DNA from 3 places in the Alteromonas gilva genome. Region 3 is predicted to be linked to each of the others. Evidence: predicted binding sites of a transcription regulator. Region 3 holds the regulator's gene; each other region holds the start of a gene.
The links. Region 3 encodes ArgR, which controls arginine synthesis, uptake and breakdown. Its sites were predicted from a motif close to ANTGAATANNTATTCANT; they were not measured.
Positions count from the first base shown of each region.

Region 1: OIK42_RS06270 (DUF2170 family protein) is a predicted target of ArgR. The motif match lies at 6,505-6,522, and genes of this name have one in related genera.
Region 2: gltB (glutamate synthase large subunit) is a predicted target of ArgR. The motif match lies at 6,597-6,614, and genes of this name have one in related genera.

Region 1 covers NZ_JAQQXP010000001.1:1,428,222-1,436,296, forward strand. The annotation lists gene OIK42_RS06230 (VC0807 family protein) at 1-542, opposite strand, end outside; gene OIK42_RS06235 (rhomboid family intramembrane serine protease) at 569-1,120, opposite strand; gene OIK42_RS06240 (glutathionylspermidine synthase family protein) at 1,117-2,283, opposite strand; gene OIK42_RS06245 (DUF1190 domain-containing protein) at 2,284-2,901, opposite strand; gene OIK42_RS06250 (DUF350 domain-containing protein) at 2,912-3,328, opposite strand; gene OIK42_RS06255 (YjfK family protein) at 3,345-3,989, opposite strand; gene OIK42_RS06260 (potassium channel family protein) at 3,992-5,044, opposite strand; gene OIK42_RS06265 (PspA/IM30 family protein) at 5,163-5,843, opposite strand; gene OIK42_RS06270 (DUF2170 family protein) at 5,860-6,249, opposite strand; gene OIK42_RS06275 (DUF6471 domain-containing protein) at 6,535-6,798, shown strand; gene queA (tRNA preQ1(34) S-adenosylmethionine ribosyltransferase-isomerase QueA) at 7,296-8,075, shown strand, end outside.
Region 2 covers NZ_JAQQXP010000003.1:257,166-265,240, forward strand. The annotation lists gene OIK42_RS17500 (hypothetical protein) at 1-339, opposite strand, end outside; gene OIK42_RS17505 (glutamate synthase small subunit GltD family protein) at 538-1,953, opposite strand; gene gltB (glutamate synthase large subunit) at 1,969-6,435, opposite strand; gene OIK42_RS17515 (hypothetical protein) at 7,150-7,572, opposite strand; gene arcB (aerobic respiration two-component sensor histidine kinase ArcB) at 7,783-8,075, shown strand, end outside.
Region 3 covers NZ_JAQQXP010000002.1:515,552-523,626, reverse strand. The annotation lists gene ppc (phosphoenolpyruvate carboxylase) at 1-1,199, shown strand, start outside; gene mdh (malate dehydrogenase) at 1,369-2,307, opposite strand; gene argR (transcriptional regulator ArgR) at 2,645-3,109, shown strand; gene OIK42_RS15930 (TonB-dependent receptor) at 3,227-6,397, opposite strand; gene OIK42_RS15925 (PhnD/SsuA/transferrin family substrate-binding protein) at 6,960-7,745, shown strand; gene OIK42_RS15920 (hypothetical protein) at 7,732-8,075, shown strand, end outside.

The sequences.
Region 1 (8,075 bases), on a different contig from region 3:
TCACTCACTAGGATAACCTTGGCCAGAACATAGTTAAGCACCGACGATAAAAAGAAGGAACCCGCCACGATATACGAGCAGTGACGAATTTTTTGCTTAAACAGCTGTTGTTTATTTTGTTCATCAAGGACGGCGTTGAGTTTGGGCCAATTGATAATTTGATCGTTTAAGATTAACAGCTTCACCAGTGGTTTTTCGGTCGCCTGCGTAATGAGTACCGCAATGCCAATCACCGCCGGCACCGCAGCCTCCTTGATGGCAATATATTCTGCAGGCAGCTTTAACAAACTGATACCGCCAGTCAAAATAACGCTGATAATCCCGAGAATGGAAAACCCATTGATCTTACCGCTTTGTTTAAGATCCCACAGACCATAGCCAATGGGAAAACTCAGGGCAGCAACGATGCTCCACGCGGGGCCCAAATAGTCCTCAGAGCTGGCATAGCTCATTAACACCACCGGAATAACAATATTAAAGGCGAGGTTGGGCAGAAAGCCCTGGTTTTGCGGAGTGGATTTTTGTTGCGATGTTTCAGACATGTTGTGGTTTCTTTTAAGGAAAATGATTAAGGGGCTTTCGCCCATAAACGTGCGCTCAGTAAACCCATTACAAAGCCAAATAAATGGTACTCAAATGACACAAATCGTTGCAATGGCAACACACCAAATATCATACCGCCATAGAGTACGGCAATCACTATTGAAATGACCAATAAGTGTAACTTCTTACTGTAAAACCCTGCGAGGATTAAAAAGCCCAGATAACCATAGACTATGCCGCTTGCACCGATATGCATGGCGTCGCGACCGAACAGCCAAACCCAGCACCCGGCGCCGATCCAAATCACTAAGGTGGCGCAAATAAATGTACGTTTACCCCATTGCATACTTAGCCAGCTAAACAACAATAATGGCAAAAAGTTGCTGGCAAAATGGGTTAGGTTTGCATGTAGCCAGGGAGCTACCAGAATACCGGACAAATGGGCGAGAGAGCGCGGGCGCAAGCCAAACTGATTTAAGGCATTGGCCAATATCAGGTTAACAATTTCTACACCAATCAGACTGAGCGCCAGTACAGCGATAAAACGTAGCTGTTGGGAAAGAGGAAACTTAGTCATAAAATAATATGCGGCAGGTAACGCGACAGATCCTGGGTAATGAGCGAGCTATCTTCGCGTATCGAGATGCCCGCCGCCTGGTCGTCAACCAGCCAGCTGCCAATCAGAACATAATGCTCGCCATAACGGGGCAGGGGATTGAACTGCTGGATTATGAACCCTTCCTCGCCGTACGGGCCATCTGAGAGCTGTGTACGCTGCTGATTATCTTCCAGTAGCGAGATGTTTGCGCCTTCACGGGAAAACAGTGGTTTTTTTATCCACTGGCCGCCGCCAGCCCGGTGGGCATCCTGCTCAAAAAATGCCGGCAATAAATTGGGATGATTCTCAAAGGACTGCCACAATAGCGGCAGTAGTGCCTTGTTCGACAGTATGGCTTTCCAGGGCGGTTCCAACCACTGAGCTTCTGAGCCCGCCAATGCGTCGCCAAATTCTTCACGCAGCATAAACTCCCAGGGATAGAGCTTAAAACAATGAGTAATAGGAGTGTCGTCGACATCAGTAAAATAGCCTGTATCACCCAAGCCGATTTGTTCTACGTACAAAAAAGGTGAGTCGATACCCGCGGCGCTGGCACAATCCTGCAAATACTGAACAGTGCCGCGATCTTCAACGGAATCAGCGCAACAGGTAAAGTGAATACGCTGATACTTGTACTGCTGCTTTAACGCACTGAAGCGATTGACGAGCTTTTCCTGAAGCGAATTAAACTGGTCCGCACTGCGTGCAATGCTGCCCTGATCAACCAAATTTTCCAGCCACAGCCACTGCCAAAAGCCGGTTTCGTAAAGGGATGTCGGCGTGTCGGCATTGTTTTCTAACAGCTTGGCAGGGCCACTGCCGTCATACACCAAATCTAATCGCGAATAGAGCGAAGGCTGGCGCTGTTGCCAACTACTGGCAATGTAGTCCCAGTGCGTCTCGGGGATCTGGCACTGCCGGAGTAATGCTTCTGACTGCACGACTTCATTAACCACATGCAGACACATTTGATGCAACTCTTCGGTAGGAGCTTCGATATCCTGTTCGATCTGCTGCAGGCTAAATTGATAATAGGCGCTTTCGTCCCAGTAAGGCTCTCCATACATGGTATGAAAATGAAAGCCAAATTCAGTCGCCAACTGCTGCCAGTTGGCTCGCGGTTGGCTGGCTATTCGCAGCATTTAGCCGCCCCAGCCTTTAGACTTACTGCTACTGCCCCAGCTTGATTTAGCTCTCACGGAGCTACCAAACCCACCACGTTTTATGGTGCGGTTTACCGTTGGTTTTTTCTCAAAGGTGGAGGACGGCGCGTTGTAAGAGCGACGACGAATGTCACCATCAAAAACATAACCATTCGATGTAACCCAACGCGAACGAAACGGCGAGTAGGGTGAAAACGAGGTATATAGGGGTTGTGAGTAATAAGGTCGTGGCTGCATCAACTGGCTTACCATATAGCCAGCCATAAAGGGCATAAAGAAGCTACCGGAAGAGGTTTGTACATACTGACAACGCTGGTCGCCAAACTCGTACTCACAGTCTTTTTCGGTATCAAACTTTGGTGATGTGCGATTGTGCTCTGCCAGCGCGGCTTCATAGGCGGCCAGACACTGCCCGGTTGCTTCGGGATTGTCTTGCTTACAGTCATCGGGTGAGACGTATATCTGCGATGCTTCGCGGCTGCCACCGCAGGCTGATAACATCACACTGGCAATACCCAGGGCCAGAGGCTTCATGGCAAAGGCTTTACGCAATTGATGCAAGTAAATGCTTTTGGAACGCTTTTGAATATGACTCATCAACACACTCCTAATAAGTCATGCAGGCGGCGTTCAATAACCCTACTGCAATCGACATGGCTGCGAGCATGACACCTGCTGACACTTCGTTGTTGTTAATACGCTCGGCTATTTTAGGCATAAAACTAAAGCGCAGTAGCGCAAACGCCAGGCTCTGGGCAATCACTGCAACAATGCCCCACAGGGTAAAGTCTATCAACCCCAGAGAGTTTGACGCGGCACTGGCCAGCGCCAGGCTGAAACCCACCATTGCGCCGCCAAATCCGATAGCAGCAGCCACGTTCTTTTCTTCTTTTACTAATTTCCATTCGTCGTGGGGGGTAACAAAGGCATATACCACTTTAAAAATGAACAGGTAAATCACTGATACAGCAAAATACAGGACAAAATTTAATAAGCCCGCCAGAGAGTTGGTAATGATTTCCATAAGATAATCCTTGTTATTAACCGTTGATGCGGATATCCGCTGGTTGTATATCAAATCCGGTGCTGATAACCAAACAGCGATCGGCATTGTTGCCGACAATTTTTTCTTCGCCTGCCACTAACAGTGACTCAGTACGATCATCACCGATGTCACGTTCATAGAGCATCATAAACTGGTCGGTTTCGCTGACATCACCATCTTCTTCGTAGGTTTTCTCAGTGACCGCGACCGGCGGAGATTCGGAGCCCACTGCATCCCAAACCCGCTTAAAGGTATAACCTTCAAGTTCATAAGTGGGTGAGGATATGCCACTTTGCAGGCATTGTTGCCACTGACTTTGGCTACCAATTGTTGTGGTAGAGTAAAAGTACCATAACTTGACGTCGGTAATATGGTTTTCTGTCATGCCGCCATCCATTACGACTTGCAAAAACGCATCATCATCGGTGTAAAACCGCAGTAAGGTGCCGCCAGTATCGAGCGTTGCGGCACCCACCGCCTGAATGAGATGTTTCGAGGCGGCACCGTCAATGCACAAATCAGGTGTGATAAGGCGTAATTTCAGTTCGTCCAGTTCAAAGGAACCACCCAGGTAGAGCCCCATTACTTCCGGCGCTTGGGGCGTTTTTGGGGCGTCGGATTTAAACCATTTTTTAAACATGTTTATTGCTCCGTAAACGACGACCAGTTCACATCATTGATACGTTTTCTGGCAATGTAATAAAGCTTATCTTCTGGTGCAATAACCGTATCCAGGCTTGGGTTAAGCTTGATGGAACGTTGATTGCTGGCCAGGGCGCAGCCAATGATTGTCGCATCATAATGACGTTTAAAGCCCATAAACAGCTGTTGGTAGCTCATCGGTTGTAACGACGCAGGAAAGATCACGGAATACTGCGCTTGCCCTTCATCATCAACACTGAGTAAGTCATGGGTCAGCGAGCTTGATCCAGGATCAAACGCAGCCTTGGCGAGCATTTCTACCGCCACACTGGGGGTGCACTCTACCTGCGGGCAATGTTGCTGCAGTAACTTCACCAGGCTCTCGTCGTTAAAATAGGCGACCTGATGCGCTGAGGGATTCTTTTGGGCGCAGTATAGCGCGGTGGTCATGGTCAAATCGTCCAGCGGGTTATCGATCAGAATGGTCGAAGCTGAACTAATACAGGCTTTGTCCATGTCCTCATCTTTATTGAAGGATTCAACCTTCACAAATTCGATTTTGCCCGGCATAGGGTTACTGATATCGGCTCTGACGCACAATACGATATCCGGCGGCCGGGAGAGTGACTGTCGTTCCTGGAGCAACAGTTTTAACAGCAGTAACGTGCGTTGTTCGTTCCAGCCTATCACCAGAATATGGTCGTTAACATCCAGCGTCGATAATCCCATAAGACCTTTCCTCCATTGGTTACCAATAAATCCGGCCACACGGCCAACTATCATGGCAAAAATACTCAACCCTAACGGAATTACATAGAGGGCAACAATGATTTTGCCTGCGGGCGTTTGTGGTGACAGGTCGCCATAGCCCACGGTTGAGCCGGTAACAGCGAGCCAGTATATAAAGTCAACGCTGCTGGTCAGCGCATGTTCATTAAATGCAAACAAAAGCAGCCAGGAAGAGGCTGCATAAAATAGCGTCACCAAAACGATGGTGTACCACCTCGATTCAGCAAAATAATTCAGCATTACGCGCCGGATTTTTATCCACATATCAGTTGCTGCTGGCTATCCATGTTGATGAAGGCTTTGGCTATCTTCGCAAACAAACAGCGGTAAAAACAAGTGAGTAATCAGCTATTCACTTGTTTTATTCCCGCCGCTTTGACACTTATTTACCAAGTATACGCGCTAATTCGTCGTCGGCTGAGGTGCTGCCACCCTTTATACCGGCTGCCGCCAGGCGTTTTTCAAGATCATCTGAGGATTCCGATGAGGCCAGCTCTTCTGCTGCTTCCAGCTCAGCGCTGCGCATTTTTTGCTTATCCTGGATACGTGACAACGACTCTGTCGCGGTTTTCATTTTGCTGTTCGCACCCATGTGACGAGACGACACCGCAACCTGAGCTTTTTGCACACTCTCTGTGGCTTTAACCATATCCACCTGCTGTTCGAGACGACGCAGGTTGGCTTTCGCCTGCTGAATGTTTTTCGCCAGATTTTTCTCTGAGGCGGTAAACTGATCCAGGTACTGTTGTTCCTGATCGCGTTCGGCTTTCAGATCACTGACTTTTTGAGCACAATCCAGGGCCAGCGCACGGTCGGTGTCGATGGCTTTTTTGACATGCGCTTCATATTCGGCAATAGATTGGTTAAAACCATCTACTTTTTGTTGCGACAGTTTACATTTGGCCAGTATTTGTGTGCGGGCATGATCAGATTTACGCAACTCTTCTTTTGCTTCCCGAATTTCCTGTTCAAGAATTCTGATTGCCTGACTATCTGCCACAGACTGGGCAGCCTCATTGGCTCCACCTTTTACTGCGGTGATCAATTTTTTCCAAACAGACATAAATTTCTCCTTAAAATTACTTCAGGTGTGACTCATAAGCGTCAAGGAATGCAGCAACGTTCTGAAACAGTGTTGTTACTTCAATTTGAATACTCTCAGCTTTCGATTGGGCGCTAAGTGCGCCAAATGCACTGTAGTATTCTTCTCCGTTAACGCTTGAAATGGCCACCGTGGTGAGTGGGAAAAGCATGTGAGTTGACAGAATATCGTGATCAAGGGCGGCTTTATCGGCAACCTGCGATGCATTGAACAGTAAACTTTCAACAATAATTTGCTCACCGCTAATTGCCAGCCAGGCATCTAGCCCATCCTGATTTGCAATAAGTAAACATTCTTTCTCGCGGGTGACAACCAGGTCATCCATGTCTTTAAACAGGGTCTCTAGTTTCTCAAGATCCCAATCCATACTTACTCTCCTTACCGAATCAGCTAAATGCCGTTAACTCTAGTCAGTTTTACTACCCGGTTGCAATGTTTTTACGCTGGTTTTAACGCGTTAAGTGCAACAAAGTATGACCAGAACGATAGTCTGTTATTTCATTTTGCTTTGCTCAGCACGACAAATATTGATTGTAGTGCCATCAGAGCGACTAAACTATAGACAATGATGGTACGCTTAGTCAATAATAAATATATTCAAGTGTGTAATAAAGTGTTTCAATGTGAATTATAATTTACAAAAGGGGTTGTTTTGAAAGATCAGTCACAGTGGCGAAAAGCCGTCCAACGCATTGTCCGCTCAGAGATGTCATTGCGCGGTATGAAGTATCAGGGGCTCAGCGACAGACTCGCCGATATCGGGATTTCCCAGTCTGCTGACAATCTGCGCAATAAAGTCAACAAGGGCATCTTGGGCGCCGATCTTATGTTGCAGATTCTATACGTATTAAACGCGCGACCCTTGTCGGTAGAAATGATGTCAGAAGTGCTCAACGACTGCGCTAACAGTCAGTAACAAATGGCGAAAAAAGTGGCGTTACAGAAGGCGGGTTTCACCGAAGATCCAGATAAACAAAACCCAGCCAAAGGGGCTGGGTCGAAAGAGAAGATGGGAGAACATCATCGCTTGTTCGGTTAATAATAGACCGATTCTTTGAATATAAAAGAAATACTATGTATCAACGGTTATTCTTAAGTATAAAAAAAAATACCTAAAGCTGGGTGCATAATTGCATAAAAATTAGTCGGTTTGATATTTTCTCTTATTATTTAAAAGCTTAAAGATTCTCTCCGGACCGAAAAAAAATAATGTAAAGTGCGGTTGGCAGCCTGTGAGAGGTTGTGAGTCTTAGAGCAAAGGCCAGCAGCATTGATTTTTTATGCCTATTGGCCGTTCAGGCCTGCTTTTATGCTACACTCCGCGGCGGATTTTTATGGGCAACTTTGGTTGCTTTTAACGGGCCAGGTCCAAGTGTTCGGGCTGTATTAATAACGGTAACTGTATTAAGCGTCATGAAATTATCAGATTTTAGTTTTACCTTACCAGAACATCTCATTGCTAAGCATCCCACGCCACAGCGCAGTGCCAGCCGGTTATTGCATTTAAGCGGCACTAGCGGTGATATTCAGCACTATAAATTTACCCAGATGGTAGACCTTGTCGAACCCGGCGATCTGTTGGTGTTTAATAATACCCGGGTGATCCCGGCGCGCTTACTTGGCCACAAAGCTTCTGGCGGTAAGGTTGAGGTTCTGGTGGAGCGCATTGTTGATGAACACAACGCGCTGGCACATGTTCGCGCCAGCAAAGCGCCTAAACCGGGAACCACACTCATCCTTGAATCCGCTGTTAGGGTAACCGTTACCGGCCGTCAGGACGCCTTATTCGAACTTCGCTTCGACGGTGATGGCACGGTGTTAGAGCAGCTCGAAGACTATGGCCACATGCCGCTGCCGCCATATATTGATCGTGCCGATGACAGCAGTGACCGGGAACGTTATCAAACCGTTTATAATCAAACGCCGGGCGCAGTGGCGGCGCCTACCGCAGGTTTGCATTTTGACGAGGCGATCCTCGCTGCGCTCAACGCCAAAGGGGTGAACTTAGCGTATGTCACGTTACATGTTGGCGCTGGTACCTTCCAGCCCGTGCGGGTCGATAATGTACTAGACCATAAAATGCATAGCGAGTTTGCTATCGTACCCGAGGATGTCGTTGCGGCAGTAAGGGCCACCAAAGCTGCAGGTAAAAAAGTCATCGCGGTGGGAACCACATCAGTACGTTCGCTGGAA
Region 2 (8,075 bases), on a different contig from region 3:
CTGTTTGCTTAATACCAGAATATCGACTTGGGCGCCGTTATCATCGGGTGACACAACGATTCTTACGTTTTGCTTTGGGTTGAGCAGCAGGACCCGTTCGTTAGGGGTATCCTGACGGGATAATTCGGGCATTTGTGTAAGGTAGTAGCTGACCAGTGCAGCAGGGCTGGTAGAGACGAAATACACTAATGAAGCCGGCAATTCGATGTCAAAATGCTGACACTGTTTTGCCGCCTCGTGCACGACCACGTCGTGAAACTGCCCCGGGCAAGTACTCATTTTGGGCTGCATGGTGGGGGCCGTAGTGGCCTGAGCATGTAAAGATGTTGCTATACTCATGCATGCCAGCATAGCGCACAGCGTTGATCGTAAGCGCATATTCATCGTCAGTAGCGTCGTAATATTCATTTACTCACTATAGGGGAGGCGTTGAAGTGGCGCAATTGCCGTGCTACAGATTAAAGTATGCAAACACCGAAGCAGGTATAAAAAACGGAGCCTGTTGGCTCCGTTTAACATGAATCATGATGACCGGGTTTAAACGCCCATGTAGTCGAGAATGCCGTCTGCGGCTTTACGACCTTCATCGATAGCGGTAACTACCAGATCGCTTCCTCGAACCATATCACCCCCGGCAAAAATTTTCGGGTTAGAGGTTTGATAAGCGAACTTACCTTTAGCAGGTGCTCTGACCCGGCCTTTTTCGTCAAGAATAATACCGTAGTCAGCAAACCATGGCGCCGGACTTGGCTGAAAACCAAAGGCAATAATAACGGCGTCGGCTTCGAGGACAAACTCAGAGTCTTCGACCACTACCGGGCGACGACGTCCTGCTGCATCCGGCTCACCCATTTCGGTGCGCACCAGTTTGACACCTACCGCTTTACCGGTTTCGTCGACGGCGATGTCTAACGGTTGCACGTTGAATTCAAATTCAACCCCTTCCTCGCGCGCATTAACCACTTCCCGACGAGAACCGGGCATGCTTTGCTCATCACGACGGTAGGCACAGGTAACACTGGTGGCATTCTGACGGATCGAGGTGCGTACGCAGTCCATGGTGGTATCACCACCACCGAGCACTACCACCTTCTTGCCTTTCATATCAATGAAATCAGCCGCGTCTTTCTCCAGTCCCATTACTCTGTTGGTATTAGAGATCAGGAATGGCAGCGCTTCGTAAACACCCTTTGCGCCTTCATTATCAAAGCCGCCTTTCATAGATTTGTATGTGCCCATACCCAGGAACACCGCATCATACTGATCAACCACTTCCTGAAAATCGAGATCTTTACCCACTTCGGTATTCAGGACAAACTCAATACCCATTTCAGTAAAGATTTCACGACGCAGTTTTATGACGTCTTTTTCCAGTTTAAAAGACGGGATCCCAAAGGTCAGCAATCCGCCGATTTCTTCATACTTGTCATACACCACCGGTTTGACCCCATTACGGACTAAAACGTCTGCACAGGCCAGGCCTGCAGGGCCAGCGCCGATGATGGCGACTTTCTTATCGGTCCAGGTAACACCGCTCATATCCGGGCGCCAGCCCATCTTAAAGGCCGTGTCGGTAATGTGTTTTTCGATGGAGCCAATGGTTACCGCACCAAAGTCATCATTGAGTGTACAATCGCCTTCACATAAGCGGTCTTGCGGACAAACCCGGCCACACACCTCCGGCAGGCTATTGGTTTTATGCGACAACTCGGCCGCTTCAATAAACTTGCCTTCGTTAGCCAGGGCTAACCACTGTGGAATATAGTTGTGTACCGGACATTTCCACTCACAATAAGGATTTCCGCAATCCAGGCAGCGGTCAGCCTGACCCTCCGCCTGTGAATTGGTTAACGGATGATAGATTTCTGCAAATCCGGCTTTACGATCACTGATCGGCTTTTTCGGCGGATCAATTCTCTCTACATCAACAAATTGATAAACATTCTTTGCCATTATTCTTTCACCTCTCTATTGCGCCTGGACGCGGAGTTCCGCGCTGGAACGACTGATATGGCCCAACAGATTTTTAACATCGCTGGTTTTTGGCTTAACCAGCTTAAAGCGGTTCAGTGAACCTGCGAAGTCGTGCAATATATCTAATGCAAACTGACTGCCGGTTTCTTCGTAGTGTTGATTGATCAGACCACGTAAATGCTCTGCCAAAATGACTTTGTCATCAATATCCAACACTTCAACTAACTCTGAGTTCACGCGGCTGCTCAAATCGCCCTGTTCATCGTACAGATAAGCAAAGCCACCGGTCATACCGGCGCCAAAGTTAATTCCTACCGGTCCAAGCACGGCGACAATACCGCCGGTCATGTATTCACAACCGTTATCACCGACACCTTCGACAACAGCAATAGCGCCAGAGTTTCTGACCCCAAAACGTTCACCGGCACGGCCCGCCGCAAACAGCTTACCGCCCGTGGCACCATATAAACAGGTGTTACCCATAATGGCACTCTCGTGACCGTTAAATTCGCCATTGCGCGGTGGGTAGATTACCAGCTTACCGCCAGTCATGCCTTTACCCACGTAGTCATTGGCATCGCCTTCAATGCGCATATTAAGGCCGCCGGCATTCCACACGCCAAAGCTTTGCCCGGCAGTACCGGTGAAGCTTACCGTGATCGGCATTTCTTCCATGTCGTGGTTACCGTAATGCTTGGCAATTTCGCCCGACAATAAAGCACCCACAGAGCGGTCTGTATTGCGAATGGGGTAGCTAAGGTTAATACCACAGCCTTTAACGACCGCTTCTTTGGCATCTTTTAGCATTTTCGCGTTCAATACGCCCTTATCCAGCGGCGCATTGGTTGTCTCGCTACAAAACAGCAGGGTGTGCTTGCCAGCAACCGGCTTCGCCAGGATAGGTGACAAATCCAGCTTGTTTTGTTTAGCGGTCTGACCGTCGAGTAATTCCAGCAATTCGGTGCGACCCACCAGCTCGTCAAATTTACGCACGCCCATTGAGGCCATGATTTCGCGAACTTCCTGAGCCACGAATTTGAAGTAATTCATAACCATTTCAGGCAGACCGATAAAGTAGTCGCTACGCAGTTTTTCGTCTTGCGTTGCCACGCCGGTAGCACAGTTATTGAGGTGGCAAATACGCAGGTATTTACAACCCAACGCAACCATTGGACCAGTACCAAAGCCAAAGCTTTCAGCACCTAAAATCCCGGCTTTAACCACATCCAGTCCTGTTTTCAGGCCGCCGTCGGTTTGTACCCGAACCTTATGACGCAGACCGTTTTCAACCAGTGCCTGCTGAGTTTCAGACAAGCCAAGTTCAAAGGGGCTACCGGCATATTTTACCGAGGTAAGCGGGCTTGCGCCTGTGCCGCCGTCATAGCCAGATATGGTGATTAAATCGGCATAGGCTTTCGCAACGCCTGTGGCAATGGTACCAACACCGGGCTCCGACACTAATTTCACTGAGATCAGTGCGGTCGGATTAACTTGTTTCAGGTCGAAAATCAGCTGAGCTAAATCTTCAATCGAGTAAATATCATGGTGTGGAGGCGGAGAAATAAGGGTTACTCCAGGCACCGAGAAGCGCAGCTGGGCAATATACTTATTAACCTTATCGCCGGGTAACTGACCGCCCTCACCGGGTTTCGCACCCTGCGCCACTTTAATTTGAATCACGTTTGCATTCACCAGGTAATGCGGCGTGACACCAAAGCGGCCCGACGCGACCTGTTTGATTTTCGAGTTGCGCTCGGTGTTGAATCGCTTCGGATCCTCACCACCTTCACCTGAGTTAGACTTACCACCCAAACGGTTCATCGCAATGGCCAGCGCTTCGTGCGCTTCCGGACTCAGTGCACCAATTGACATCGCAGCGGTATCAAACCGTGTATACAGGTGTTCTGGCCCTTCTACTTCGCTGATGTCAATCGCTTCCGCGCCGGCTTTAATGCCCATTAAATCGCGTAAATGTGCTGGCGGGCGCTCGTTAACTAACGCTGCAAATTGCTGATAATCTGAGTATTCACCCGACACCACCGCTTTTTGCAGGGTTTTGACGACATCCGGGTTGTAAGCGTGGTACTCACCATCATGGACATACTTAAGCAGGCCACCATGAGAAATATTCTTACGTTTAAGCCAGGCAACGCGTGCCAGGTTAACCGTGTCTTGCTGGAAGTCTTCAAATGAAGCACCCTGCAACCGTGATGTGACGTTTTTAAAGCACAGTTCCATTACGTCATGACTAATACCGATGGCTTCAAACAACTTGGCGCTGCGATAGCTCGCCACAGTGCTGATCCCCATCTTAGACATGATTTTATACAGGCCTTTGTTAATCCCTTTACGGTAGTTCAGCATGGCTTGCATAGGCGTAATATCTAAGTCGCCTTTTTCACATAGCTGTTCAATCGTTTCGTAGGCCAGGAAAGGATAAACCGCCGTTGCCCCTAATCCTATGAGTACTGCAAAGTGATGCGGGTCGCGGGCTGAGGCTGTTTCGATAACGATGTTAGCATCGCACCTTAACTGCTGATCAACTAAACGACGGTGTACAGCACCAACCGCCATGGCAGCCGGCACAGGCAATTTATTTTGCTTAATATTGCGATCGGATAACACAACAAACGCCGCGCGTTTTTGTTTTACCAGATATTCAACTTCGTGACAGATGCGCTCAATCGCTTTTTTGAGGCCTTCATCCGGGGCATATTGCAGATCAACCACCTCTGAGTAATAGTGCTCAGGGTTGTATTCACGCAATTGCTTGAGATCGGTGTACATCAGTATCGGCGACTGGAACAGAACCCGGTTAGCATAGCCACTGGTTTCGCTGAATACGTTTTGCTCTCGTCCTATACAGGTCGCCAGCGACATCACGTGATTTTCGCGCAATGGATCAATCGGCGGGTTTGTGACCTGCGCAAACTGCTGGCGGAAATAGTCATATAAAGTACGATGTTTGGATGACATAACCGCCATAGGCGTGTCGTCACCCATTGAGCCAACGGCTTCCTGACCGTCTTTACCCAACACTTTAATAACCTGATGAATTTCTTCGTAACTATAGCCAAAGAGCTTGTGATAAACCGACATAGTGTTGTCGTCGAACACGCGCTGTCCAATCAGAGACGCATCGAGCTTTTCAATGGGCGTTAACGAGCGAATATTTTTCTCAATCCACTCGTGGTAAGGATGGCGATCTTTAAGGTCGTCATCTATTTCAGTGGAGCGCCATATTTTGCCGTTATAGGTATCTACTGCGAGCATTTCGCCCGGACCTACGCGACCTTTTTCGACCACATCTTCTGGCTGGTAATCCCAAATACCTACTTCTGAGGCAAGCGTAATAAAGCCATTTTTGGTGATCACATAACGGGCAGGACGTAAGCCGTTACGGTCAAGGTTACACGCCACGTGGCGACCGTTGGTCATTACGATACCCGCCGGGCCATCCCAGGGTTCCATGTGCATTGAGTTAAACTCATAAAAGGCACGTAATTTTGGATCCATAGTGGCATTGTTTTGATACGCTGGCGGCACTAACAAACGCATGGCGCGGAATAAATCCATACCACCGGCCAAAAATAGCTCCAGCATATTATCCAGTGACGATGAGTCTGAACCTTCTGTGTTCACATAAGGGGCCGCATCTTTTAAATCAGGGATCAGTGGTGTGGCAAACTTGCCCGTACGCGCCAATGCCCAGTCGCGGTTACCTTTAATGGTGTTAATTTCACCGTTGTGAGCAAGGTAGCGGAAAGGTTGTGCCAGTGGCCACTTAGGTAGCGTGTTGGTTGAAAAGCGCTGGTGGAAAACACAAATGCTGCTTTTCATATTCTCATCTGCCAGATCTTTATAAAAAGTCGGCAGATCCTTAGGCATTACTAAGCCTTTATAGATCGTCACCAGCGCTGACAGACACGCAACGTAAAATTCTTTGTCTTCAGCAAGACGCTTTTCGACCCGGCGACGCACCATGAATAAACGACGTTCGAGATCGCGTTTACGCCACCCCGGCGGTGCATTAACAAAGACCTGTTCAATTTGTGGGACGCCGGTTAATGCCAGTTCACCCAGCACATCATGGTTTACCGGGACTTCGCGCCAGCCAACCACTTCCAGGGTTTCTTTTTCTAACTCTTCATTCACGACATCGCGGGCTGCTTGTGCCAGTTTCTCGTCCTGATTAAGAAAAATCATACCCACCGCGTATTTCTTGCTCAGATTCCAGCCGTGTTGTTCTGCAATCAGGCGGAAGAAAGCGTCGGGTTTTTGCAACAGCAAACCACAGCCGTCACCGGTTTTGCCATCTGCGGCAATGCCGCCACGATGTTGCATACGGTCGAGGCCTTCTATGGCTGTAGTAACCAGCGAGTGGCTTGCTTTGCCCTCTATATGGGCAATCAAACCAAATCCACAGTTATCCCGTGAATCATTGGGATTATATAAACTCATCTCTTAACTCCTTAAACCTTGACTGGGTAAGGTATGCGCTGTTCTGAACACCAGAGGAGGCGTTTTACAGCGACGTTGCTACGCGTAATAAACTGAAAAAATTATGAAAATCAGTTTGCGCTGGTTTGTCGTTAATTATTATTAGTGGATACCAGTCATATACCGCATTTTTATGCACTATTGCCAAGCGGGCCGTACAAAATACCCATATTAATGGGTAAAATCAATCGGAAAGTGAAAGCCAGGTCGGTGCAAATCGTATACTATCTTTTATTTTTATAAAAAACAGATGGTTATCTATTTCGTCCAGTGGTCAAAAAATCAAAAAAAATCACTCTCTAGAGGAATTCTACGGCGGAGCGTGATGACGGAGATTAAACTTAAGTTGCATAAAAAGTCGATAATAGTGGGTACTTACCCATTTTTGATCAACTGTTTCGAACTTTACTCTTCGGTCTGAAATTAACCAGCTAAATAAATAACCTGTACTACATTACATCAAAATTGATGCATAAACACTCAACAATTTACCTCAACCCATAGCGGGTTTTCCAGCATATCACCTATTAAATCAATAAATACAGCAAAAACCCAGCCCCAACTTGGTGGCACAGCACTCTGCTAACCGATGACGGCGTTTAAGTCCGGCAGTAGCAAAAGACACCGTCGCGGACTGTAGGTTATTGGTTAGTGGCCGGGCTGATATTAGACGTGTTAATCGCTTATTGTGGTGAGATCATTTTCGCTAACATAAAAGTTGTGGGTACTTAACCACTGTTGTGCTGTTTGGAATGACGTAAAGTGCTGCAGCTCAAATGCACCAGGAGCATTTTTGAGCATTTTGTTTAGCTGGTATTCCTTTAACATATTATCACTGTAAACATGCGCTGCACATACCAACTGGTGCTCAGCGCACCAGCCCGCGAGCTCTTTTATTACAGGTTCAATCTCGGGCGTACCCAGCACCCATTGGTCCAAGTACACCATGTGAGCCCAGGGTTTATTGCTAAGTGGTAAGGCTGCCACCATAAACTCACGGTTATAAGCCGTAGCGATCCGCCCATTCCAAATGCCGTGAACTCTGGCGTGCAGTATATTGCCAGTTGTCCAGAGTCTGTAACCACCGTTTGTTGTCATCAGTTGCGTAAAGAGAGAGTTGATTTACTTGTCTATTAGTATAACTCAGATACAGAAAATACATAAAAAATAGTCATCAATAACAGCGCATAAGCGTTATATATTACAAGCGGGAGCAGTAAACCAGGCATTAAAGCGCTGCCGACATTTATTTTCCTGATGGGCAAGACCTGTTAGGATGTTGGCACATTTATCTGAAGTATTTTTGCTATGCACCCTGAAACTCCTAACGATTCCTGGGCAATTCGTTTTGCTCAGTTTATCCAGCGCTTTGGCACTATAAAAGTCAGTGTTCTGTTTGTTTTACTCACCCTTGCATTTACTGTTGGCGGCTCTTACGTGATTCGTCTCAGCCTGGGAAGCGATATACAGCCTGATGACTTTATCAGTGCGGTAATCCTTACGATGTTATCAGCCCCCTGGGTGCTATATTTTTTTAGTGAGTTAGTTAAACATTTAGAAAATTCGCGCACTAATCTTAAAGAAGTTGTCACGCAGTTAGA
Region 3 (8,075 bases):
TCATGGCTGTACAGTTATTGCTCCAGGAAATGGGGGTCGACTGGCCAATGCCGGTAGCGCCGTTATTTGAGACCCTGGACGATCTGAATAACTCGCCGACTGTTATGCGCAAGTTGTTGAGCATCGATTGGTATCGTGGCTACATTCAGGGCACTCAGTTTGTCATGATTGGTTACTCCGATTCTGCCAAAGACGCCGGTGCAATCGCTGCAGGCTGGGCTCAGTATGAGTCACAGGAAGCGCTGGTTGCATTAGCAGAAGAATTCGACATCAAACTGACTCTGTTCCACGGTCGGGGCGGTACTATAGGCCGGGGAGGCTTACCCGCACACGCGGCAATTCACTCACAGCCTCCGGGGTCGTTAGATGGTGGTTTCCGTGTCACCGAACAAGGCGAAACAATTCGCTACAAGTTTGGTATGCCGTCACTGGCCAAGCGCAGCCTGGGTATCTACACCAGCGCCATCATTGAAGCGATGTTATTCCCGCCGCCGGCACCAAAAGACGAGTGGCGCGAGCTAATGACCGCGATGGCCGCGAAAGGTCGAGATTTTTATCGTGGCGTAGTGCGCACGGATCCCGAATTTGTGCCCTACTTCCGCGTGGCTACGCCTGAGCAGGAGTTAGGCAAGTTACCCTTAGGCAGCCGTCCGGCAAAACGCAAACCCACTGGCGGCATTGAGAGCTTGCGTGCCATCCCATGGATATTCGCCTGGGCGCAAACGCGTCTGGTGCTGCCGGCCTGGCTGGGAAGCATGAAAGCTATCGAAGCTGTCCGTCAGGAAGGCAACAGCGAAAAGCTCCAGGAAATGCGTGAAAACTGGCCGTTTTTCCAGTCGCGCTTATCAATGCTGGATATGGTGTTCCAAAAAGCCGATCCGCGTATCAGCGAAGAATACGATAACCGCCTGGTTCCCAAAGAGCTTAAGCATTTCGGTGAAGGCTTACGTAGCGAGCTCAAAGAAGCAATTAAACTGCAGCTGGATATTAATGGTCAGTCCGACATTATGGAGTCCGACCCACAAGGTAAAGAATCGATGAATATTCGTGCCCAGTACCTTGAGCCATTACACTTTTTGCAAATTGAACTGCTCTCGCGGTTACGTGAACTTGATGATGAAGAACACGATGCCACGCTGGATAAAGCCATGATGGTAGCCATTAGCGGTATCGCTATTGGTATGCGCAACACCGGTTAACTGTACAAAACAGCTAACCCTCCCTAAGCGCTGATAAAAGCCGCACGAGGATATCGTCATCGATATCTCAGTGCGGTTTTTTTATGTTCGTATAGCAGGTGGCAGAATAACAGACACAAAAAAGCCGGTTTAGAAACCGGCTTTTGTTTGCTGACAGACGTCGCGTAAATTAACCGTTAACGAAGTCAACGCCTAATTTAATATCACCACGCAGACCTTCCAGCATGTCTTCTTTAGCTTTCTGCTCAAACGCGCTCAGCTCGCCGTAAGGCAGAATCTCTTCAACGCCGTTTGCACCTAAACGTACAGGGTGAGAGAAAAACGCCGCGTCATCACTGTCATCAGTTTGCACATAAGTGTACTCAACAACATTATCACCTTGCATTGCAGCAACCAGAGACAAACAAAAACGTGCTGCCGCCTGACCCATAGACAATGTAGCAGAGCCACCGCCCGCTTTGGCTTCAACCACTTCGGTACCAGCATTCTGAATACGCGTTGTTAGTGAAGCAACTTCTTCGTCAGTAAAGTCTATACCTTCAACCTGAGACAGCAGTGGCAAAATCGTGGTACCAGAGTGACCACCAATAACCGGTACGTGAATATTAGCCGGATCCTGACCTTTCAGTTCAGCAACAAATGTCTCAGCACGGATAACATCCAGTGTGGTAACACCGAACAGTTTGTTCTTGTCGTAAACACCTTTGGCTTTCAACGTTTCTGCGGCGATTGCAACAGTGGTATTTACCGGGTTAGTGATAATACATGTGCACGCGGTTGGACAGTTGTCGGCAATACCTTCAACCAGTGCTTTAACGATACCAGCGTTAATATTAAACAGGTCAGAGCGATCCATGCCGGGCTTACGCGGCACACCCGCAGGAATCAATACTACGTCGCAACCAGTTAATGCGTCGGCCAGGTCGTCTTTACCATGACCTGTCACTTTGACTGCGGTTGGGATGTGGCTCAAATCTACAGCAACACCAGGCACTACTGGCGCAACATCATATAAAGCTAACTCAGAACCCGCTGGCAATTGCGTCTTTAACAACAGCGACAACGCCTGACCAATACCACCTGCAGCACCTAACACGGCTACTTTCATACCATTTCTCCTATGGAAAGAATCACGTTTAATAACGGCCCGACACACTAATAGATGTCAGCTGAAAACTCAATCATCTATTAGTCTTATGAAGCCCAAAGGGTGAAAATACACGTTATATTCAACATGAATGCATATTTATGCAGATAACTTGTAATTTCATGCAAAATAAAGCAATATATCTGGCTTTAAAACCGCTAAGGGCAGTCATGTATCCTGCCCCGAATGTTTCGCGATACAGAGTATACACCAAGGCAGCGGGCAAGCCGAGTCGATTCACGATGAAAACCGTGTATGCACAGGCAATTATCATTTAACCGGACAGCGTCGGATAACTATGGCAAACCAAAAACAAGAAGAGCTAATCAAAGCATTTAAAGATATTCTCAAGGCAGAAAGCTACGGTTCCCAGGGCGAAATTGTTGACGGTCTCAAGGAGCTCGGCTTCGACAATATCAGTCAGAGCAAGATATCCCGCATGCTGAGTAAATTCGGCGCGGTAAGAACGCGTAATGCGCGGGGAGATATGGTGTATTGCTTACCGCCTGAGCTGGGCATGCCCACGGCAAAAAGCCCGCTTAAACAACTGGTACTGGATATCGTTCACAATAACGTGATGGTGATCATTCGCACCAGTCCGGGGGCTGCACAGCTGATTGCACGCCTACTCGATTCACTAAGTAAAAAAGACGGTGTATTAGGCACTATTGCCGGTGATGACACAATTTTTATAGCCCCGGCGGATATCAGTAGAATTGAAGAAATACGTCAGCGCGTAGAAGATTTATTTGACAGTGTGTAAGAACACGCGTTACCAGGATGCGACATAGTTACTTTTGCCATGTCATCGCCATACAAAAAACCCCGCAACTGCGGGGTTTTTTATTTAAGGTTTAGTACGGCGTTAGCCTGAACAAACTTAGAAGCGGTAGTTTACACCTACGCGTACTTCCCACAGCGAGGCTGCTGTAGAGAAGCTTTCACGCTGGTCTGAGCCTAAGAATTCTTCGTATACGTACTGACCATTTTCATTAATGCTGGCACCAACAACAGACTCAGAAACGAAGTTTCCTTGTCTTAGTACACCCCAGTCATCGTTTAACAGGTTACCCAGGTTTTCGATAACTAAGAATGCTGATGCTCTGTGGCTTTCACTAAAGGCTGGTAACTCCTGGCTGATGCGAACATCAACTTTGGTCCACCAATCGCCGTAGCTGCCATTACGCTCTGCAATCTTACCGCGACTTAATCCTTCTGATGCGACAAATGCATTAAACGCGTCCAGATCGAAGTCCGGGCCGTAAACAACATTAGGATCGTTGCCTTCGGTTGGTACATAAATTAACTGACGACCACCACCGGTGTCATCATCGCCGTAGTACTGATCAAGCAGATCAAGGAACTCGGTTTCACCGTCGCTATCCACACGCTGAACGTCACCGAAGGTATAGCTCATACCACGACCTTCGTTCGCCGATGCAAATACGTTAATGCGGGTATTATAACCATCAATAAACTCGTGCTTATAGCCTAAACTCAGGGTAAAGCGATGCGGGATGTTGTAGTTAGACGTCGCCACAGCCGGACTATTTGGATCGCTGGTTGCGAAGTTCGAATAGTTTGAACCTGCTACAGAGCTGGTCATTGGGTTAACATCAGTTGAATCGTTGTATGCATAAGCAAACGACACGTCCAGGCCAAAGTCGTATTCTTTAGATACCGCAAACGACAGCGTAGTGGCATCGCCAGAATCACCTGATACGTTGGTTAACAAGAATGTATTGTTAGATCCTTCATATACAGGGCGGCCATCAGGACCAGTACCAACTACTGTGCGCGATGGCTCAATGTAGGTCGCCGCATCGTTCTTTTCGGTGTAAAGAATATCGGCTTGTACCAGGTAATCGCCCGGTGCCAGATAAGTAAGACCTAACGCGTATTTCCACTCAGTAGGTACTTCAAAGTCCGGATCCATGGCAACCACGAAACGGGCTGAACCATCAGTTGGGTAATCAGCAACGTAGTCGAATAATGCCTGTGGTGGCGCAACGATTGGCGCACCGCCGCCAACGCGGTCAAGGTCAAAAATGCTGGTATTGCCGCTGTCCCATCCGGGGATATCACGTTCGTCTGCAAAGACCTGTGTTACGCCGTCGTTAGAATAAGCATTTGAAATCCACACATTGGGGTTACCGCCAGAGTACAGACCTACACCACCGTGTAGTTCCATGTCATCAGCCAACACGTAGTTGAAACCGAGACGAGGCTGCCATAAGTCCTTGCCATCCATGTTACCGGTGTTAGCAAAACCATAGAAGTCTTCAAAAGCGGAGTTATAGTTTGGACGGTCGTCTGATGACCACTTATCGTAACGCAGACCAAACAGTAAGGTCAGGTCGTCATTAACATACCAGTCATCCTGCAAGTACAGGGTAGTTGTCTGGAAGCTAAAGCTTGCTGCCACATCGTCAGGGTTGTTGGTACCAGCCGCATTGTTATAGTCAATTGAAAATGGCGTGCCTGCCTCAAAGTTTTCAATTGAAGCAAAGCGGTACTCACCGATACGGTGCTGCATAAATAAGTTGAAGACATCCAGGTCTTCGTACTCAATACCGGCAGTAATGGTGTGATCACCCATTAAATAGGTACCGGCCAGTTTAAAGGTCAGGTTATCCCAGTTCAGGTCATTGGCCTGACGTGAATCATCCGGACCGAGGTAAACAGTAGTAGAACCGGTATTGATTTGAACTTCACCAAAGCCAGTTGCTGCATCGACAGAATTTTGGCGGTTATCTAAGCTCGTTTTACCGATACGTAATTCAGTTGAAAAGTCCGCTGTCCAGTCAGAGTAGAGTGAAGCAGTGATAGTTTCAATCTCTGCGCCGCGCTCATAAAAGTGACCGTCGTAAGACAAACGAGACGTTCCGGTATCTGATTCAGAAATGTTGAAACCGTCGTTCCAGTTATAAGTGAACGCTGCACGGTGATCCTCATTGATGTTCCAGTCAACTTTCAGCAACAGTTTTTCGTCTTCTACCGGAGAAGAACCTTTAAAGCCACCTGGATCGTAACCGTACACTTCGTTAGAAATACGTGAAATCTCAGCCAGTTCGCTCTCTGTTACGCGGCTTAAGCCTGCGTATTCATGCAAACGAACGCCTTCTTTTTTCTCGTAGGCACCGAACAGGAATAACTTGTCGCTGATTAATGGCAAACCAACAGTAAAGCCATAGCGCTTTTCAGTGTAGTTGCCGTTATCGATATCAACGCCGTCAATTGAATCACCTTTGAATGAGTCAGACGTGAAATCATAGAAGGCAGAACCATGCACTTCGTTAGTACCTGATTTGGTCACGGCGTTGATGTTACACGCTGTGAAACCACCGTACTCAACGTCGAATGGTGCTAGTTCAACAGCAACCTGCTCAATCGCATCATAAGAGAAAGGGATGCTCTCGGTAGGGTAACCGTTAGAGTTAAGACCAAAATTATCGTTAAGACGCATACCGTCAAGGGTCAAACTGTTGAAACGCGGCGACGCACCAGCACACTGAATGCCGTCTGAGAAGGTTTCATCGATATAAACACGTGGATCGGCACGTACGACATCTTTAATGTCACGGTTGATGGCAGGTGCCGTTTGCAGATCTTCAAGGCTAAAGTTAGAAGAAGGGCCTTTCTGACCAAATGCAATGGATGCAATTTGCGATGCGGTTACTTCGATACGCTCAACATCTTGTTGCGCATTCAATGTAAAGTTATTCAGGTTTAAGCCACTGTCCAAAGACAAATAAACATCTGAGATTGTCGCATCTTCGAATGTCGTAGAGTCCATTACGATTTCGTATGGACCACCAACACGCAGACCAGACAGATTAAATTGACCGTTAGCATTGGCGGTAACCGTTTTCACACTGCCTGTAGGCACGTGTTTAACAGTAATAACTGTACCGGCAGCAGGTGCACCCTGTGGACCAACTACGCGACCAGTGATTTCTGAAGATGTCTGCTGCGCCATTGCGGCAGTAGACAAACCAACAGACATCGCTACTGCTAACGCAACGCGATTAAGTTTTGATTTTGTCATCATTAGTGTGTTTCCCATTTATAATCATTCGGCGTTTGCCTTGCTCCTTTTCCAAGAGCATAGAGCGTCAACCATGTGCTTCCGGCAGTAAGAGCTTTTTGTCACCACCGCCGTGATAGGTGACTTAATTTTTTGATGTTGTGTAAATCGGGCCAAGATTGTTCATTATTTTTATTGCAGCAAAATGACAGATCCGTTCTGGTTGCATTACGTAATGTAATTGACAACGTTTATTATTTTTATTTTTTCCTGAACGAACAGTCTGGTTTTACAGCGCTTATCAGAACAACTGGCCCGGCTCACAAGCCCAGCTATATTCTTCGCATAACCTCAACGAATAAACACCGTTTAAGGAAATTCAAAGTTACCTAATCAATATCTATAAAAAACAGTGCGTTAGGTTTTCAAAATAAACTTACTTATTGCATTAAATAAGTTTAACTGGTCAAATTGGTTGAACAAATAAAACTAACTGCGAACAACTTTGCACCGATTACGACTGAATCCAACAATTCGATGGTTACTTGTGGCTGTTATTTTCTTATGCAGTGCCACAGTTAGCTACGTGCAAAATTTAAAAAATATTTCTGAAATACCACCGCAAACCACCAGTCAAATGTCGTGTCCGGCGCCACTATCAGAAAATACGACCGTGTTTAGTGTGTACCTCACAGAGCAATCAATCGCCGAACGAGCACTGCCGTTATTATGCAGTAATAATGTTGTCAGGCGACAATTCGGCAACGTACAGATCACCATTGGCCGTAATGATTTTGATACGTTCAGGTTTATTAATCATGGTGTGCCTGAGCTGACGCTGGTTAAAAGCAACGTCGTTGACGCGTTTGGCGCAGAACGCATTTATCATTACGATAACATTGCTGCCCACCCTGACTACAGCGCTTATTTCATTGCATTGCGGGAAAAGCCCGAATTAAGTAAAGAATATTTGCTCGGCAAGCGGATTGGCATACTCGATTACCCGAGCAGCCGCTCCGGTCATATCGTACCTAAAACCGTGTTACAACGCCTGGGGCTCAACGATTCTAACATCAGATTGTATTACTATAACTCACATCAGGAGCTACGTCGTGCCCTGTCGGCAGGCGATGTGGATATTATCGCAAGCTACTGGGGCAAAGGCGATGAGCAAACACTATCAAGAAGTTATATTACGTCGCTCGAAAACGAAGTACCCGGCATGCGTTGGTATCTGAAAATGCAGGATAATAACACCGATCTGCGCTGCGCCATTCAGCAAGTCATTGCGCAGGTGGCCAAAAGCCATCCACGCAAGTATTACCGCGATGTGCTAATGATAAAGGGATGCGAAACAGATGCAGGTATATAATATTACGCCACAGGACTGGCTTAAGAGTATTACCACTATCGTCGTGCTGTATGTCATCTTTCAGTCTGCTGCAATACTCGGTCAGGCCGGTGCAAGGCTGTATAATGAACATCAGATGCTCCATCACATCAAAGCGCGCATCAGCCTCGACATGCAGTTTTTGGACGTGGGTAATCAGGCGTTAAATACCCCCCCGAATCAGGAGAGCCTGAAACGGTACCTGGCGCGTATCAATCATCAGCTCGAAACCCAACAAGCCGGCGTGTGGCTGGTTTCAGTACAATCGGTAACAGCGCAAACCGATGCGCAGCCCGATAATAGCCGTTTGAG